4 regions of the Sporosarcina sp. P18a genome follow, and region 1 is predicted to be linked to each of the others. Evidence: riboswitches for the same ligand, from Rfam matches in the RefSeq annotation. Region 1 holds a riboswitch; each other region holds the start of a gene.

Region 1 (4,648 bases):
ACAACCTACAATAAGTAATAAATCAAGCAGATGGAGTTTTCTCCATCTGCTTTTTGCTTTTACACTCGTTATATTTGTATACTATGAAGAAGAACAGAATGGAGGAGTGTTTATATGAGGGTTGCGATCTTTGATTTTGATGGTACGTTGTACACTAAAGAAACCTTTAAATTACTGATGGAGCATTTAAAGAATCATCCTACGTACAAGCAGTATTATAAAAATTTTTACCGTTCGATATTACCACTATATATTCGCTATAAATTAAAATTACTACCCGAATCTATTATGAAAGAGCGCTCAATGCGCCTTTATCTACAAGCCCTGGATTCATTGACGATGACAGAACTACTTGAGTTTTTCAAAAGTATGCATAATAAAATGATGCCTGACTTCAATGAACAAGTCATTAATCGACTGACAGAACATCGAAAGGAAGGTTACCATGTCCTACTCGTTTCTGGTGCTTATACTCCTTTTTTAAAAGCAGTCACTAGTCACCTGACATTTGATCAAGTTATTGGTACAGACATCCCTTCTATTGGTGAAAAGATCGCAATGGATCGGCCATTCCTACATATTCAAGGTACGCGTAAAAATGAACAAATTTCTCAAGCGCTACAAGGAGTAACTGTTGACTGGGACAATAGCTTCGCATATGGAGACAGCATTTCCGACCTTCCAGTCTTAGAGAAGGTTGGGTGCCCAGTAGCAGTTCGTCCAGATGAAAAACTTACCGTTGTAGCAAAAAAAAGAAATTGGGAAATCTTATAAAAAACGTGAAAAGTCCTGATTAAATCAGGGCTCTTCACGTCAAGTCGATTTTAATGTATTAATATATAAACTACCATCTGTCTGAATTTCTGCATAGAGAACATGCTCTGGCTTGGAAATCCCTTGTTTTTTTAGCTGTTCAGTCAGCCACGTATCGGTCAATTGAAGCTCTCTCATGTTTTTCTCTTCTACTTTCCCGTTAGTAATAATTTCAGTCGGAATATATTTTGGCGGTGGTGCTGGTGCTTTGACATCTTTCTTTGACGCATATTTCTCACCTGCATTCAGCATGACACTTAAATTACCATTCGTTTCGAATATCGCGTAATTGACGTCTTTCATCGAAAATATCGACTGCTCTCGTAGCATCATATTTATATCATTGAAACTCAACCGTAATTTACGCATGGAACCTTCCAAAATCTTTCCGTTTTGAATGACAATCATCGGTTTATCATCGAGTAATACGCGGAGTTTAATGGATTTGAATGATAAAAAGTTGGCAACAATTGTCAACGTCGCCCACAAAACCATTCCATATAAGCCGTTCAAGAATGGCGTTTCAGACTCTCCCGCCAAATTTGCCGCAATTGAACCGATTGTTATACCTGTCACATAATGAAAGAAAGTCAATTGGGACACTTGTTTTTTCCCCATAAAACGCGCCAAAATCAACAGCACAACAAATGAGATCACCGTTCGCAATGTCATTTCCCAAAAGGCTAATTGCCCAAATTCATCTATATTCACTGCATACACCTCCAGTAGTGGGAGTATGTGCAAACTATAGAAGTTTATACACTAATTCTTTTAATTCCAGTTATAAGGAGTTTTCTGGTAAACATAGTAATTGAGCCAATTCGAGAATAATAAATGCGTATGGGAACGCCAAGTATTCATAGGTTCTTTGGACGGATCATCGTTCGGATAATAATTTACAGGAATATCAATGTCCGCACCTTTTTCTAAATCGCGGGCATATTCATCTCCTAATGTGTGTGCATCGTACTCTAAATGTCCAGTTACCATTATATGTTTTGCATCATTTGAGATCACAATGAATGCACCAGCCTCTTCAGAAGCAGAAAGTAGAGTCAAATCGGGATGATTCTTTATCTCTTCTAATGAAACTCCGGTATGGCGTGAGTGTGGCGCTACATATACATCATTGAATCCACGTGCCAAGTTTACTGTCGGATCGGTAATATCATGTGAGAATACTCCAAAACATTTCTTTGGCAACTCGAACTTTTCAATTCCGTAGTGATGATAAAGAGCCGCTTGAGCACCCCAGCAAATATGGAGGACAGATGTAACATTCGTTTTTGTCCATTCCATGATTTCTTCCAACTCCCTCCAATAGACTACATCTTCAAATTGTAGAAGTTCGATTGGAGCACCCGTGATAATCATGCCATCAAAACGGCGATTTTTCACATGTTCAAAAGTGGTATAGAACGTTTCTAAATGATTCTGACTGACGTTTTTCGAAACATAGCTAGCTGTATTAAGAAATGTGACATTCACTTGTAAAGGTGTATTACCAAGTAATCGGAGCAATTGTAACTCCGTCTTCTCTTTTTCAGGCATCAAGTTCAAAATTAAAATATTGATTGGGCGGATATCCTGTGTTGTCGCACGTTCTTCATCCATAATAAAGATTTTTTCTTCTTTCAATAATTCTACTGCAGGTAAATGTTTTGGTATATTAATCGGCATTCTATTTCCCCCTTGACTTTCATTTATTACAATTTCTATACAAAAAAGCCCTCATTTCTCTTGGATAAGAAAAGGAGGGTTGACCGTTCACCGTTCTTATCTCTCAAGACAACAATCTTGTTGGAGGTAGCACCTTCCTGTATGCACAGAGGTTGCTGAAGCTTCATCAGGCCAAATCCCTCAGCTTCTCTTGATAAGAAATATTTAATTACTGACTATTATAGCATTAATAAATTAATTGTATAGCAGAATTATCAAATTGTTCTGCGCATTTAAGTTTTGTAAATTGTAGATGATATGTTTTGGTGTATAATAGAAATTACCCACTACTTTTCTTCGAGGAGGAGCTTATGAAGTCTTTAGGTATTGTTCGTAAAGTGGATCATCTCGGTAGAATTGTTATTCCAAAAGAACTTCGAAATTCTTTGTCGATCGATAAGGGCGACCCGATTGAAATTTTCGTAGAATACGATAGAATCATTTTGAGAAAATATCAGATCAACAGGGCATGTTTTATCACGGGTGATGTGATGGATGAAAACAAACTATTGTCAAACGGAATATATATCAGTCCACAAGGCGCTAAAATCCTTATGGAACAACTAAAAGATTTCACGTAATACACGACATAAAAGCTTCTTGTAGCTAATTTCCTTATATAAAAAGGACCGAAAACAACTTCTGCAGTTGTCTTCAGTCCTTTTGTTTAATTGCCACATATCTTCCCGCTGGCAACCATTTCATTACGTTAAGCTATTAATAAACTCTTCGATCTCTTCCTTAGTTTTACGATTCTTACTGACAAAACGACCTGTCTCCGTTCCTTCGCTGAATGCTACGAAGCTAGGAATACCGAATATATCCAACTGACTGCATAAATCTATAAATTCATCACGATCAATTGTAACAAATTCATACTCTGCAAATTCTGTTTCCAATGTCGGCAAGAATGGTTCAATTACTCTGCAATCTGCACACCAATCTGCAGTGAATAAGAAAATCACCTTTTCCTCTTGTTTAAGTTGCTCAAATTGCTCAAGAGATTCTAACTTTTTCAATTTCCAACACTCCTCTAAATGAATAGTATACGCACACTATAACACTTATACCTGCGTTTCTTCCTTTCAGACGACTTATGCTATTTCCTTTCACTTGATTAAATTCAAGATGTTTTTTTATAATTAACTCCCAAAACACGAACGTTCACAAATAATTCAATAATACCGTTCGCGTTTAACGGTTTTTCGTTTTTTCTGGAAAAGCAATTGACAATAGTTTTTGACGTGTTATGATTAATTCTAAATTAATAGTTGCTAAACAATTTTGACGAAGACATACCTTCCTGAAAAGAATTTTCCAGAGAGCTGACACAGTGGTGAAAGTTAGCAAATTCCGAGGTTGGGGGCACTTCCGAATTGATTCGCTGAACATTTTAGTAGGCTGATCCGTCACATGCACGTTACGCATGCTGAATGAAGGCTGCAATTGCAGCAAAACAAGGGTGGTACCGCGTTAGTTTATTGAGCTTTTCGCCCCTTACTTATATGTAAGGGATGAAAGGCTTTTTTATTTTACCTATAAGGGGGGTAGCGCGCAACTTACATAGACGATCAATTGTACTTAGCTTTTCCAACAAAAAATCCACTACAAACAATTGAAGGAGAGAATGAATATCATGGCTTTTAAAATACTTATTAGTGATCCACTTAGCGAAGACGGAATTTTCCCATTACGACAGGCAGAAGGTTTTGAAATAGTAATGGAGACGGACCTGACACCAGATCAGCTGAAAGAACGTATTAAAGATTTCGATGCATTACTAGTACGCAGTCAGACAACAGTTACAAAAGAATTGTTGGAAGCAGCTGATCAATTAAAGATCATTGGTCGTGCAGGTGTAGGAGTCGATAATATCGATTTGGACGCAGCTACCGAAAAAGGAATTATCGTTGTGAATGCGCCGGATGGCAATACAAACTCTGCAGCCGAGCACACAGTTGCAATGATGATGTCCATGGCACGCAAAATCCCTCAAGCTTTCAACTCGTTGAAAAACAATAAATGGGATAGAAAATCATTCCTTGGCGTGGAATTGAAAGATAAAACTTTGGGAATTATTGGACTCGGCCGCATCGGGGCTGAAGTTGCAAGACGT
Region 2 (4,648 bases), on a different contig from region 1:
TAGCCAAGCGAAAAACGAACCAGTAGGTGCTGTAACGTCCCAACCTATGCGTTCACATTCCGTTAGCAATACCGTCAGACGACCTTCATAGAGCGCCACTAACTCTTCGACGCATTGTTGGGGACCCGTCAATGCTTCAATAGCTGCACGTTGAATTGCTGGGAAGATGCCAGTGAATAAATGGTCTTGCAATACGTTTAATGCTTCTATTATTTCAGAGTTGCCGACTGCAAAACCGACTCGCCAGCCTGCCATATTATACATTTTGGACAGAGATAGCATTTCAATGCCGACTTCCTTTGCTCCTTCAGTTTGTAAAAAACTAATCGGTTTCTTACCTTCAAAACCAATGCCACCATACGCAAAATCTTGTAAGACCGCAATCTGATGTTCTTTGGCAAATGCCACCGTTTTTTCATAAAATTCGGGTGTGGCTGTAACACCCGTTGGATTACTAGGATAGTTTAAGTACATGAGTTTGGCATCTTTTTTCTGATCATCCGTTAATTTATCGTACTCAGGAAGAAATCCATTCTCCTTACGTAGCGGCATTGTATCATATCGAATGCCTGCTAAGCTGACGCCGGATAAGTAATCAGGATAACCCGGGTCTGGCAGCAATAATAATTCACCTTCATTCATAATAGCAAGAGGTAGTTCTACGACACCTATTTTTGTACCGCCAAGTACCGCAACTTCTGTTTCGGGATCAATCGTGACATTGTATTCACGCTGATAATATTCAGCGACTGCTTGTTTTAAAGCAAGTGTCCCCCGAAATGGAGAGTAACCGTGTGTAGCTGGATCTTCAACGGCTTCTTGCAATGCTTTAATAATATGAGGAGGTGTTGGCTGATCAGGATTTCCACGTCCTAGGTTAATCACATCTCTGCCTTCATCCATAGCCTTTTCTATTTTATTTAATAATAATGTAAAGAAATGCGGAGGGAGTTGTTGTAATCGGTTGGATAATGCCATAGTCTATTCCTTCTTTCTTTGATAGGGTATGTGCGTTAAGTATACATAGATCATACTAGACTTTTCAATAGAAGGATGGTTATTCGATTCTAGAGGATTGCCAAAACTAGTCAATGGAATTTAAAACTGATAGAATAAGTCGGGTATTCTAATAAATTGGCGTTATTCACCTTGACAGTTTTATTAATTCAGATTAGTATATGTTTTATGCATATAATTTAATAGCAATCTCTTATCAAGAGCGACGGAGGGAAATGGCCCGATGATGTCCAGCAACCCCTTGAATGATACAAGGAAGGTGCCAAATCCTACAGTATGGTTTTCCATCTGAGAGATAAGCTGAGAATATTTCAGTCCCTCTTTCATTTAGAAAAATGAAAGATTTTTTTATTTAGAATAGAAATAAACTATAACCAACTGTTGATGATTATTATTTACTTGAATGTAGAAAGAAGTGAGAATATGATCCAAATTCAACATTTGTCTAAGGAATATCGGACAAAAGAAAAAGTGATAAAAGGTGTAGATGACGTATCACTAGACATCGAGACTGGAGAAATATTTGGCATTGTCGGTTATTCAGGGGCCGGAAAAAGTTCGCTTATACGTTGTTTGAATTTGTTGGAGAGGCCAACGAGCGGCACTATTTTAATAGATGGTGTAAACTTAACGAAACTTTCGGGGATCGAGCTTCGGCAGGCACGCTTGAAGATCGGAATGATTTTTCAGCACTTTTATTTAATTAGTCAAAAGACCATTTTTGAAAATATCGCATTCGCTTTACAGGCAGCGAAAATGCCTTCAGATAAAATAGAGAGCCGCGTAATGGAACTTCTCGAAATGGTGGGGCTGTCTGACAAACGCAATGTATATCCTGCCCAGCTAAGCGGGGGACAGAAACAACGCGTTGGTATTGCGAGAGCACTAGCCAATAATCCATCCGTTTTGCTTTGTGATGAAGCGACATCTGCACTGGACCCTAACACGACCATGTCCATTTTACGATTGTTAAAAAAGATCAATCGAGAATTGAATATCACCATTGTTTTAATTACGCACGAGATGAATGTGGTAAAAGAGATTTGTGATCGCATGGCGATTATGCAAGACGGAAAAGTGATAGAAGATGGGCAAGTATATGACATCTTTTCTCATCCAGTTCAACCATTAACGAAGGAGTTTATCAGCAGTGTGGTGTCTTACGACATTCCTGAAGCCGTCATGTCCAATTTGGTCGGTACATTGATAAAAATCACATTTAAAGGTGAAGTAGCGATGGAGGGTGTAATTTCCGATACTATGCAGAAATATAAGGTCAAAGGAAACTTCCTGCATGGTTCGATTGAATATATTCAAGAACGAGCACTTGGGATTTTCTTGATGGAATTACAAGGTGAGTGTGAAGAAGTAGATCAAGCGATTGCATACATACTCGAACAAAACGCACAAGTGGAGGTGATCCGACAACATGTTTGATCTATCTCACATCATGGAACTCATGCCGGATATTACAAAAGCATTTGGTGAAACATTGTACATGATCGGCATCTCGCTTACGATTGCGCTGATTATTGGATTGCCGCTTGGCGTTCTGTTATTTACAACAGATAGAGGATTATTTTTAGAGAACCGTGCAATTAATTCGGTTGTTGGGTTTCTCGTCAACATCATTCGCTCCATCCCATTTATTATACTACTTGTGGCTCTAATACCTTTGACGAAACTGATTGTCGGAAGTACGATTGGACCAGCAGCTGCCAGTGTATCGCTTTCCGTTGCAGCCATTCCTTTCTTTGCTAGGATTGTTGAAACATCAATGCGTGAAATTGATAAAGGGGTTATAGAAGCAGCAATTTCAACGGGTGCTTCGCCCTGGATGATTATTTGGAATGTGTTATTGCCTGAATCAAAGTCGAGTATTATCCAAGGACTTACACTGACGTTAATTAACTTAGTTGCCTATTCGGCAATGGCTGGATTTGTTGGCGGAGGTGGAATTGGGGACCTCGCAATACGTTTTGGCTATTACCGATATGATGACAGTATTATGCTTGTCACCGTCGCCATTCTAATAGTACTGGTGCAGTTGATTCAATTTGGTGGGGATCGTTTTTCAAAAATGATAGATAAAAGATAATAGGGGAGAGATGGATTATGAAGAAACTGGTACTTGCATTCATTCTAACTGCGTTAGTTGCGGCATTAGCGGCTTGTGGAGAAGAAAAGTCTACTGAAAAATCGGATGACGATAAAAATATTCACTTTGGTGCAACTGCAGGTCCTTATAGTGACATGCTAAAAAAAGCAATACAACCTGGACTTGAGGAAAAAGGATATACCGTTGAAATCACGGAGTTTAGTGATTATATACAACCCAATATTTCGTTGGATAGCGGAGATATAGATGCGAACCTGTTCCAAAATATCGCGTACTTGGAAAACTTCGAGAAAGAAAATAAAATGGAACTCTCTGAATTGATTATCGTACCGACCGCGCCATTAGGTATTTATTCAAACAAATATACATCTCTTGATGAAATTGAAGAGGGATCAACTATTACTATTCCAAATGATCCAGTGAATGCTGCGAGAACGTTATACGTATTGGAAGATGTAGGGTTAGTGAAAATGGATGAAGGCATTGACCAATTAACGGCATCTGAAAAAGATATCACGGAGAACCCAAAAAACTTAGTGATTCAGCCGGTTGAAGCAGGGCAATTGCCTCGTTCGGTAGAGGGGGCTGACTTGGCTGCAGTACCTGGTAACTTTGCAATTGCAGCAAATATGGATTTGTTAGACGCATTAGCTTTAGAAGATATGCCCGATCAGTTCCGTAATGTTGTAGCCGTGAAAACAGAAAACGTAGATAAGCAATTTGCGAAAGACATTATTGAAGTAGTAGAATCTGAGCAGTTTTTAGAAGTGATTGAATCCGAATTTAAAGGTTTCGGTAAACCAGCTTGGATGGAAAAATAATAGTTGGATGTAAAGGAATACGGTAAAAAATATACCAGACTTGAAGACAATAGAAAGTGTCTTCAAGTCTGGTATTTTACTGCGTGTTTATTCTGTCTCTACTAATACAATATCATCAATAATAGGCACGTCGCGTTTTAACTCCGTAAGCATTTTTTCATCTACAGAGCTATCGATTTCACAAATCGTAATAGCGGGGCCGTCAATTGCAAATCGTTCATTCGCCATACGGGCAATATTGATTCCTTTTCTCGAGAGAATACCTAAAAGATCTGCAATGACGCCTTTTTGATCGGTGTGGCGAATCAATAGTGCTGGACGTTCGCCTGAGAATTTTAATGGATAATCATCAAGTTCCTGTACTTCGATTTTGCCTCCGCCAAGTGAACTGGCGAGGACTTTTATTTTGTTGGTCGGTCCTGTTAACTCGACGAGCACGGTATTTGGATGATAGCTCCCAAGCACACGTTTCGTAAATTCATATTCTAATCCTATCTCAATCGCAAGTTCTATCGCATGCGGAATTCTATCATCTGTCGTATTGTACCCCATGACACCAGCAAGAAGTGCCAAGTCGGTACCGTGTCCTTGATAAGTCGTTGCGAAAGAACCCATTAGTGAAAACTTCGCATGAATGGGTTGCTCGTTCAATAGCTGATGTGCAACGTTTCCAATTCGTACGGCTCCAGCA
Region 3 (4,648 bases), on a different contig from region 1:
AGAATTTCTACACTTCGTTTTTTTGCATCCTTTGTATTTATATGTTTGACATTCGTTAAACCAATCATTACATTTTGTAGGACTGTTAAATTCTTGAATAAATTATACTGTTGAAATACCATTCCCGTTGACGTTCGCAGGGAAAGAATGTCGGCTTTACTTGCAGCTTCTACGTCTACACTTTCTCCATTTATTTCAATAATTCCGCTGGTGGGATGCTCCAAGAAATTGATGCACCGTAATAATGTCGATTTACCCGAGCCACTTGGGCCTAAAATAGCAACAACCTCGCCTTTTTTTATGGATAGATCAATTCCTTTTAACACATGTTGTTGGTCAAAGTACTTATGGACATTTTCCATTTTAATCATGCGGTAATCCCTCTTTCATATCTTCGGGCACGTTTTTCAATACGTACAAGCAATCTCTCAACTAGGATGCAAAGAATCCAATAAATAATGGCAGTAGCTATGTATACTTCGAAAAAGGCCAATCCCCGAGAACCAAGAATTTTAGCTTGACCCATAATATCAATGACTCCAATAATGAAAACTAGAGAAGTATCTTTGATTGTACTGATAAACATATTTCCTAGGTTAGGTATCGCAACCGCTAGGGCCTGTGGAAAGATAATTTTAAGCATCATTTGGGATGGTCGCATACCAATTGATTTTGCTGCTTCAAATTGACCTTTATCGACAGATTCAATTGCCGATCTAATTGTTTCCGATAAATAAGCTCCTAAATTAATAGAAAAGGCTAGTAATGCATATAACTCTGGCGGAATCACATTTACATCTACAAACTGAAGCCAACCATACTCAATTTGAAAATAGTAAATCACTTTCGGTATTCCATAAAAAACGAGATATAGTTGAACTAACAACGGTGTCCCTCTGATAAAAGATACATAGAATGAAGAAATTGTCTTTAATACAGGAACTTTATATATTTTTATTAGCGCTGCGGCAACTCCGATCAATAGGCTCAATATTAATGAACCTACAGCAATGCCAATGGTAACGGGTAATCGTGCAATAATTATGGGAAAGCTCTCTAGTAAGAAATTAATATCTAATAAATTTTCCATTTCGCATTCACTTCTCTCGCCTTATTCAGGGATGTATTCTCCACCGGTCCACTTCTTTGAAAGCTCAACTAATGTGCCATCTTCTTTAAGTTCTTTCAAAACCGGATCAATTAATACTTTCAACTCCTCTCCCTGCTCATTATCTTTAAAAACAATTCCCATATTGTCGTTTACGAGAGGTTGTCCTACCACTTCTAAATCTAATCCAAATTTGTCTATGACCGAGTTAATCATAATTGGGTCATTTACATAGGCATCAATACGGCCCGTTTGTATATCCTGCAAAATTTCTGAAGGATTACCACTTTCACTGTATTTTAGAATAATGTCGTTTTCTGCTTTTTTATTATACTCTTCCAAAAGTAACGTATAAGAATCGCCTGCCAAAGCCCCTACCTTTTTTCCTTCCAAGTCCTCCACAGTTTGAATATCCGTTCGTCCAGATTTTACAACTAGGACAGTCTCCGCCGCAAAATATGATTCATCAGTAAATAAGAATTTTTCTTCACGATCCGGTGTTTTAGCAACCTGATCAATCACTGCCTGAATTTTATTTGATTCTAATGCTAAAAACATACTATCCCAAGGTGTTGCAACAAAATCAAAAGTATAGCCATCTAGTTTCTTATCGATTTCTTTCATTACTTCCACATCAAATCCAGTGAGTTCATTCTTCTCATTAGCAAATGCAAAAGGAGGGTAATCATTCTGTGTACCAACTAAAATTACTTTTTCCTTCACTTCTTCAGTAGCTTCCTTATTGGAACAACCACTTACTATTCCATTAAACGCGAATAGTCCAATCATGATCATAAGTACACGAGATTTCCTCTTCATCTGTACCACTCCCTTATTTAATCTGTTGTTTCAAACATCTTCCAGAACTTCTAATACTGTTGAGAATCACTACATACTTGAATATAAAAAAACCTCTTTCACAAAAGAGGTTTTTCTATCTAACCTCATCTCTCAGAATTATGCATTCTGCAGGAATTAGCACCTTTCATAAAATGATGGTTGCTGGACGTCATTGGGCCTGTCCCTCAGTCTCTCTTGATAAGTTATCTATTTAGATTGTATTACGATAATATGTAAGATTCGGATTATTGTCAAGTGCAAATTATTAGTAACAATAGCCTTATCATTACTTTTTCTAGCAGAATACTCGGAAAAGAGATATATTTACCGAATAAGTAAATTTTAGTAACCATAAAATTGAATGAAAAAAGACCGATTCGGACGGTAACCATGCTATTACTAAAAAAACACCTAAACATCATTTACTTTTAATTGGCCTTTTAACAATTCTCCATAATCTCCGTGTGGAATTAATACTACTTAACTACTTACTTTGAAGAGAGGATAATGCCATTCTTATTTTTAAAATAGTATGTGTAGTATTTACTAGTTACATTATTTATACTAGCGTCGATTTCACCAGCAAATGCAACAACTTTAACGGATGAAGCAACCGATGTACGTGTTGAATAGTAAAAAGGAAAAGCGGGCCGCCACAGTTTCCGTCAACGATCATGTTGTAACCGTTCATCCACCTAAAGCAGACTAATGTAAAGTTGCTGGCGAATGTTATGCCTATGTCCAATATCTATCACCGCGTGTACCAACAAGCTACAGTGCTGTAGAGTTAAATACTTATATTGCTAGTCAACTTGCTAAAAAAGAAAAAACCGGTGACACAAAATATGCTAATGCTACGATAGAAGGCCCGTTAATAGGTATCGGTGTTACATTAAAAGAACACGGTAACTACGTATTAATACAAAGATCTATGTTGAACCACTAAAACGGGCCTATCCAGTTTATCTGGATAGGCCTGTTCATGTTTTATCAAGTAAGTAAATTGATTAAAATGGATTCGTAGCAATGAAACTGGCTGTTTTCACATACACATGTCGATTTAATTTCAATTGATTTACAATCACTTCAGCCATGTCTTCTGATTGAATCAATTTAGAGTCATCGTTTTCTTTAATTAAGTTTAAATCTAGTGCCAAATCCGTTGCGACAGTACTTGGCATTAAAGCCGAAACACGAATATTATTTCGTCGTACCTCTTGTGCTATTGATTCTGTGAAGCCAATTACCGCAAATTTGGATGCACTGTATGCACTTGAAGTAGATGCTTCATTTAAACCACTTGTCGATGAAAAATTAATGATGTCGCCTGCATTTTTTTCAATTAATTGCGGTAATATAGCACGTGTAACATAATACGTGCCCATTAAATTTACATCTACTATGTTCTTCCATTCCTCTGAGTCCATCTCCAAGACAGTACCAAATGTTGCAATGCCCGCATTATTTATTAGATTATCGGCAGTTCCTAAATCAGTAGTTAATGATTGTGCCATTTTTAAAGTCATCTTTCAAGCATCAAATACATTCTCTTTCAGTATAACCACGGAAAAGATCCTTGACATGAATGGACGCCTGTATAGCTAGTTTGTAAATTAAGCTTCTATATTTTTTATAGTGCTTTTTAAAAGTCGTGGACATATGGATTTCTTACCTAACACCCTTTTATTTATATCATCTTTTAATTAATGCTTAAAGTGTTTATCCTCACTTATAATACGATTCACTCCGGTATATCTAAGTGCGTTTTTTCTTTAGTCGCTAAGTTTACTTGGATTTATCCCTTCTATGCAGACAGTATAGGAGGGATTTGTTTTGGCTAAAAAGGGATAGAAACTCAAGTTTAAACTTTCAGCAGTTGAGCTTAATTAGAATTACGCCTGTTGCATTCTTAGGCGGCTACCGTTTCATTAAGATGGAGAACTCCATATATTACATTAATCAAAAGAAAGGATGTGTTAACTCCATGAATAACTGTCCAAACCCGGGTCCTCAGCAAAATTGGATTCATCAACCTAGTAACACTTATCTCGTGTTAGGGGACTATAATGCCAGCTACGATATTTTCCCATACGAGGTGGCTCAGGAAACCGAAATTGTAATAAAAGGCCAATATCCATATGCACGATATTTTTCCTTCAATATAGCCGGTGAATTTAATCTTTCCGTAACATCAGTAGTTGACCGCCAGTTACTCCCCGATCCAGGTAGTACCAATCCCTTTTTGCCTGGTGCGAACTGGAATGCAAAAAATCGCAACTATACCTTGAAAATCCGGTTTACCGCACCCCCGGATGGATCCAGCCACTTTGTTCCCAGTGCAGGAAATAACATCATTTACGCCGGCACCTTGGCAAATGGTGTTCCTAATAGACGTGGGTTCATCATATATAGGGTCTATGTACCGAGTATTGGTTATGATACAACAGGAGGTGTAGGACTTCCTATTATCACTTACTGCCCAGTAAAGAAAGATCATAGACATCATCCTCATCCGTCAAATCCTGCTAATAATTATAGTGCTGGGCAATTTTGCCCGACAAATCTTCAGCAACATAATTACCCCAATGATGTGAATTTTGAAGATTATTTTAATACGACTACGTATGATAATAATATTTCAAGAAATCGCGATAATGGGAAGTATGCTCCATTCTGTGAATTAAACTGGAGCACTCTGGG
Region 4 (4,648 bases), on a different contig from region 1:
GCAGGAGCGCCAGCGACGAGGAGGCTCAAGCGCGCCCCGCGGAAAGCGTGCCTTTTGTAGCGTAGGGGAACGGACTGTTTTTTTAAGCTATGTCCCAGCCTCTTCATACTGTTATTCATTTTTCCTTGTGAGAGTACTTTCAAGCAAAATCAGCTTCGCTTTTTGGTTTATCCCGTCACGATAGCCTGACAAACTGCCATCTTTCGCAATAACACGGTGACAAGGCACCACAACCATCACAGGATTCTTACCTATTGCAGATGCTACAGCACGAACAGATGACACTTTCCCAATCTGTACCGCAACTTCTGAATATGTCATAGTTTCACCATACGGTATTCGTTGTAGTGCTTCCCATACTTGCAGTTGAAACGATGTTCCTTTTAAATCAAGTGGAATCGCTGAAAAATCTTTCGTTGTACCCGATAAGTACTCCTTCATCTTGCTTATATAGACTCCGAGCTTTGTTTCATCTTCTATTAAGTCAACTGTATCAAACCGGTACGACCAGTCCTTCATACGTTCTACACTATCTTCAGCTAGTCCGGCATAGCACAGTCCCTGTTTTGTAGCAGCTATTGTTACAATCCATTCATTAAAATCAAAATTTGTCCAATAAATCAGTTACGCCACTCCCCTTTCATCCGAACAACTTCAAGCCTACAGCACCGAAAATAATGAGCGATAAAAAGAAGAGACGTTTGATGCTAGCAGATTCTTTGAATATCAAAATCCCCATCAATACGGCTCCTGCCGCTCCTAACCCTGTCCATACCGCATACGCTGTACTCATCTGTATTTCGCGCATAGCAAGAGACAGGAAAACAAAACCAAAACCAAAAATCCCCACAATTAGTAACAGTCTTTTAATTGAACGCTTCTGTAAATAATAATTAATACTCACCACACCGAAAATCTCACCGAGACTGGCAATCACTAAGTATACCCACGCCACTGTCAGCCACCTCCTTCTGTATCGGCTTTTTCATCTGTTGTCAGCTTAATGCCGACTACCCCAATGACGATGAATCCGATGAAGGTCAGCGTAACCCACGTAAAACCTGCTTGAAAGAAGAATATATCCACTAAAAGGATTGCAGCGGCACCAGATCCGGTAAAAACAGCGTATACCGTGCCGGAAGGTAATCTTTCACATGCTTTTATAATGAAATAAAAACTCAATACAATCGCCATAACCGTTCCGGTCCATTGCATTACAGTTTCAGAATAACGAAGACCGACTACCCAGAAGATCTCTATAACAGCCGCCAATGCGACATAGCCCCAAGCCAAAATGAAAATCTCCTTTCCATTATGAATAGTATCTATCAGTATAACAAATCTTTTACTGAAACAAAAAATCAATAACTGATGTTAAAAGGAAACTTGCATCTAGTATATCTGCGTGATAGAATAAATTCGTCAACAGTTTTTCCTATATTATGAATATTCTTATCGAGAGAGACGGAGGGATAGGCCCAGCGATGTCTCAGCAACCAGCCACAGGCACGGTGCTAATTCCAAGGGTGACAACCACCTTGAAGATGAGAATACTGTATACACTTGTATGTTCGAGGGCCTATTCGAAAAGAAGAGGTTCTTTTTTATTTTGCCGGGGGGATGGATATTCATGACAAACAACGGATTAGAAACTAGATTAGTACAACTTGGAAACCACAGTGATGAGAAAACCGGAGCAGTCAATACACCGATATACTTGTCTACAGCGTACCACCATGAAGGTCTAGGCAAGTCCACGGGATATGATTACACACGAACAAAAAACCCTACGCGTTCTATCCTAGAGGATGGAATTGCAAACCTAGAATCAGGTGACCAAGGATTTGCATGCAGTTCTGGAATGGCAGCCATTCAACTTATTTTATCTTTATTTAAAACAGGTTCGGAACTATTGGCGCCTGAAGACTTATATGGCGGTACCTATCGCCTGTTTAATCAATATGAAGAGACGTATAATATTAAGACGCGTTACTTATCGTTCGATGATGTTTCAGAAGTCGAGCAAGCGATTACTGATCGTACAAAAGCGATCTTCTTGGAAACGCCTACAAATCCATTAATGCAAAACATAGCCATTAGTACGTATGCGGAATTGGCTAAAAAACATGATTTATTGCTAATTGTCGACAATACGTTTTTAACACCTTATTTCCAGCGGCCAATTGAGGAAGGCGCAGATATTGTCATTCATAGCGCAACGAAATATATCGGTGGACATAATGATGTGCTTGCAGGTCTAGTCGTGGCAAAAGGTGAGGATTTATGCGAACGTCTATTTACCAATCATAATGCGATTGGAGCTACATTGTCTCCTCTTGATTCATGGCTTGTCGTACGCGGTCTAAAAACATTGCATTTACGCATGAAACAGCATGATGCAAATGCGAAAATGATGGTCTCTTATTTAGAACAAGAACCTCTTATTGCCGACGTGCTCTACGCTGGAATCGGTGGTATGTTATCATTCCGAGTACAAAATAGTGAGTGGGTCGGGCCATTCCTTGAAAATATGAACTTAATTTCATTCGCCGAGAGTTTGGGCGGTGTGGAAAGCTTCATTACGTATCCGACTACACAGACGCATATGGATATCCCATTAGAAGAACGTAATCGTCGTGGAGTAGACGACCGTTTGCTCCGTTTCTCAGTGGGAGTAGAAGATGTAGAAGATTTGATTGCGGATGTAAAACAAGCCCTTTATGCTGCAAAAGAAGTAGTAGAAGGCGTAAAAGTTCAATAATAGTAAACAATACAACTCGAACAGTCAATTTAACTATGACAGTTCGAGTTATTTTAATTCATTCATAGCAAGACACGACCGATTGAATCTATACAAAAAAGCATCCAATTATATTGGATGCTTTTCTTTATTAATGAGCTTGATGCCATTTTTTCTTTTCACTCGCATAGACGACCGCTGCCGGTGCTGCGATAAACGTAAGCGCCGCCATTCCGGCGAACATACCCGCCAGTTCTTTACTTCCAAAGGAAAATCCAGTTGCTGCACCTAATACAATTCCTGCTAATACCGCCAACGCAACAATCTTATACATGTTAGACCCCCGACCTTTCATTTGCAAGACGCGATCGTCTCTCTGATTTATTCGTTGCTTTTATCATACTCTCATTGAGAACCTTTTTCAAGTACAATTGAGAATCTTTTTCAATGTTTGTTAACATGTACTATTATCGTATGTTGTAGGCAGTAGTTTAATGTGCAAGAAACAAAAAAACGTCAAGGCTTTTACACCCTGACGTTCAATTTTTTTATTCTTCTAGTAGTTTTAATGATTCACGATTAAAGGCTGGAATATCATCAGGTGTACGGCTTGTTACAAGTTGATTCTGACAGACTACGACTTCTTTGTCAGCGTATTTTGCACCCGCATACTCCATGTCTACGCGAATGGACGTATATCCCGTTGCATCGCGTCCTTCAAGTGATTTTGCTGTTATGAGCAATTGTGGACCATGACAAATTGCAAATACAGGTTTTTTTGCATCCATAAATTCTTTGACAAACTTTACGAAACGATCATCTGCACGTAAAATATCCGGTGAAAATCCACCTGGAATAAACAATGCGTCATAATCTGACGATTTGACGTCAGCAATTGCTCTATCAATTTTCACTTTAGTATTTTCTTTCATACCCGTTACTTCTGATCCTGCTTCCGCACCGATCACTTCTACTTCATGTCCAGCTTCTTTATAAGCAGCAGCTGGTTTCAAGTATTCCGAGTCCTCGAACATATCTCCAAGTACTGTTGCAATTTTAGCCATAATGCTTACCACTCCTTATATGATGTTCTATAAATACTATTCCACATTATAAAGAGACTAAACATTATCACCCGAGATCTAGTTCCCCTTCAGCATCCAATTGCGCGGTAATGTTCGTTGCGTATTTAGAGAAAATGTATTTGCGGGTACCGACATAAATCTCCGTGCCTGCATACACTGCTCCTATTTTGATACGCCCCTCTGCACTTGTGCGAACAACGGTTTTGACAGGGTTTTCGGAGCCAGCTTCCTGCATCGCGACTTCTCGACGCGCGTAAATCTCTCCTCCCCTGCACACACCTTTTATTCTAATCGTTTCATCCGCAGTTAAATCGCTATGATAGATACCTTTCGAAATCACTTCAATATGTCCGCTACTGTAAAGTTTACTATTAACCGCATATGGAATGATCAACTTAGTCTGCGGTGAATTTTCTTTAGCATACAACTGAGTAAGAATATATGCATCTTCAATTAACCGCTCAAACTCCTTCATACTCTGGAGATGTTCATTGAGCGGATTAATAAAGATAGCATATAGACGGTTTGCTACGCTCAACCACTCTTCGTCTATTTTATCATTTTGTTCACGAACTTTTACTATGAATGTTTTATTAAGGTCTTCGAACTGAGCATAACGCTTCTCCATTAATAAATAAATTAAGCGTTTCAACTCTGATGGACTAAGCTCCAATTCCTCCCTACCACGAATAATGAATATCTGGTTCACAGCCTCTTTAATCTGAATAAGTATTTCCGTCACGCTTTTAATCAAAACTACTAATTCATTGACCGCGGCTTCCTGCTTACCAACGTTTATTGTGGAGGACAACACATTACCTTT

What was found. A riboswitch is a leader RNA that binds a small molecule or an ion and turns the genes downstream of it on or off. The one in region 1 is predicted to bind S-adenosylmethionine.
Region 2: linked by a shared signal. The riboswitch ahead of CSV75_RS13925 (methionine ABC transporter ATP-binding protein) and the one ahead of metA (homoserine O-acetyltransferase MetA) in region 1 are both predicted to bind S-adenosylmethionine.
Region 3: linked by a shared signal. The riboswitch ahead of CSV75_RS11370 (transporter substrate-binding domain-containing protein) and the one ahead of metA (homoserine O-acetyltransferase MetA) in region 1 are both predicted to bind S-adenosylmethionine.
Region 4: linked by a shared signal. The riboswitch ahead of CSV75_RS13490 (methionine biosynthesis PLP-dependent protein) and the one ahead of metA (homoserine O-acetyltransferase MetA) in region 1 are both predicted to bind S-adenosylmethionine.

Annotation. Positions count from the first base shown of each region.
Region 1 covers NZ_PDYQ01000001.1:79,799-84,446, reverse strand. Annotated here, with positions in the region: gene CSV75_RS00455 (spore coat protein) at 1-14, shown strand, start outside; gene CSV75_RS00450 (HAD family hydrolase) at 115-774, shown strand; gene CSV75_RS00445 (YetF domain-containing protein) at 814-1,518, opposite strand; gene metA (homoserine O-acetyltransferase MetA) at 1,585-2,493, opposite strand; SAM riboswitch class I at 2,587-2,693, opposite strand; gene CSV75_RS00435 (AbrB/MazE/SpoVT family DNA-binding domain-containing protein) at 2,844-3,113, shown strand; gene CSV75_RS00430 (thioredoxin family protein) at 3,237-3,551, opposite strand; gene serA (phosphoglycerate dehydrogenase) at 4,169-4,648, shown strand, end outside.
Region 2 covers NZ_PDYQ01000006.1:102,540-107,187, reverse strand. Annotated here, with positions in the region: gene CSV75_RS13930 (pyridoxal phosphate-dependent aminotransferase) at 1-978, opposite strand, end outside; SAM riboswitch class I at 1,208-1,319, shown strand; gene CSV75_RS13925 (methionine ABC transporter ATP-binding protein) at 1,441-2,454, shown strand; gene CSV75_RS13920 (methionine ABC transporter permease) at 2,447-3,115, shown strand; gene CSV75_RS13915 (MetQ/NlpA family ABC transporter substrate-binding protein) at 3,133-3,957, shown strand; gene sdaAA (L-serine ammonia-lyase, iron-sulfur-dependent, subunit alpha) at 4,045-4,648, opposite strand, start outside.
Region 3 covers NZ_PDYQ01000003.1:342,334-346,981, forward strand. Annotated here, with positions in the region: gene CSV75_RS11360 (amino acid ABC transporter ATP-binding protein) at 1-371, opposite strand, end outside; gene CSV75_RS11365 (amino acid ABC transporter permease) at 368-1,090, opposite strand; gene CSV75_RS11370 (transporter substrate-binding domain-containing protein) at 1,112-1,903, opposite strand; SAM riboswitch class I at 2,050-2,153, opposite strand; partial or broken gene CSV75_RS11375 (SDR family NAD(P)-dependent oxidoreductase) at 2,956-3,456, opposite strand; gene CSV75_RS11380 (hypothetical protein) at 3,777-4,648, shown strand, end outside.
Region 4 covers NZ_PDYQ01000006.1:16,894-21,541, forward strand. Annotated here, with positions in the region: gene CSV75_RS13475 (methylated-DNA--[protein]-cysteine S-methyltransferase) at 112-624, opposite strand; gene CSV75_RS13480 (DMT family transporter) at 641-955, opposite strand; gene CSV75_RS13485 (DMT family transporter) at 958-1,293, opposite strand; SAM riboswitch class I at 1,450-1,551, shown strand; gene CSV75_RS13490 (methionine biosynthesis PLP-dependent protein) at 1,631-2,761, shown strand; gene CSV75_RS13495 (hypothetical protein) at 2,892-3,074, opposite strand; gene CSV75_RS13500 (type 1 glutamine amidotransferase domain-containing protein) at 3,289-3,804, opposite strand; gene CSV75_RS13505 (flagellar assembly protein A) at 3,872-4,648, opposite strand, start outside.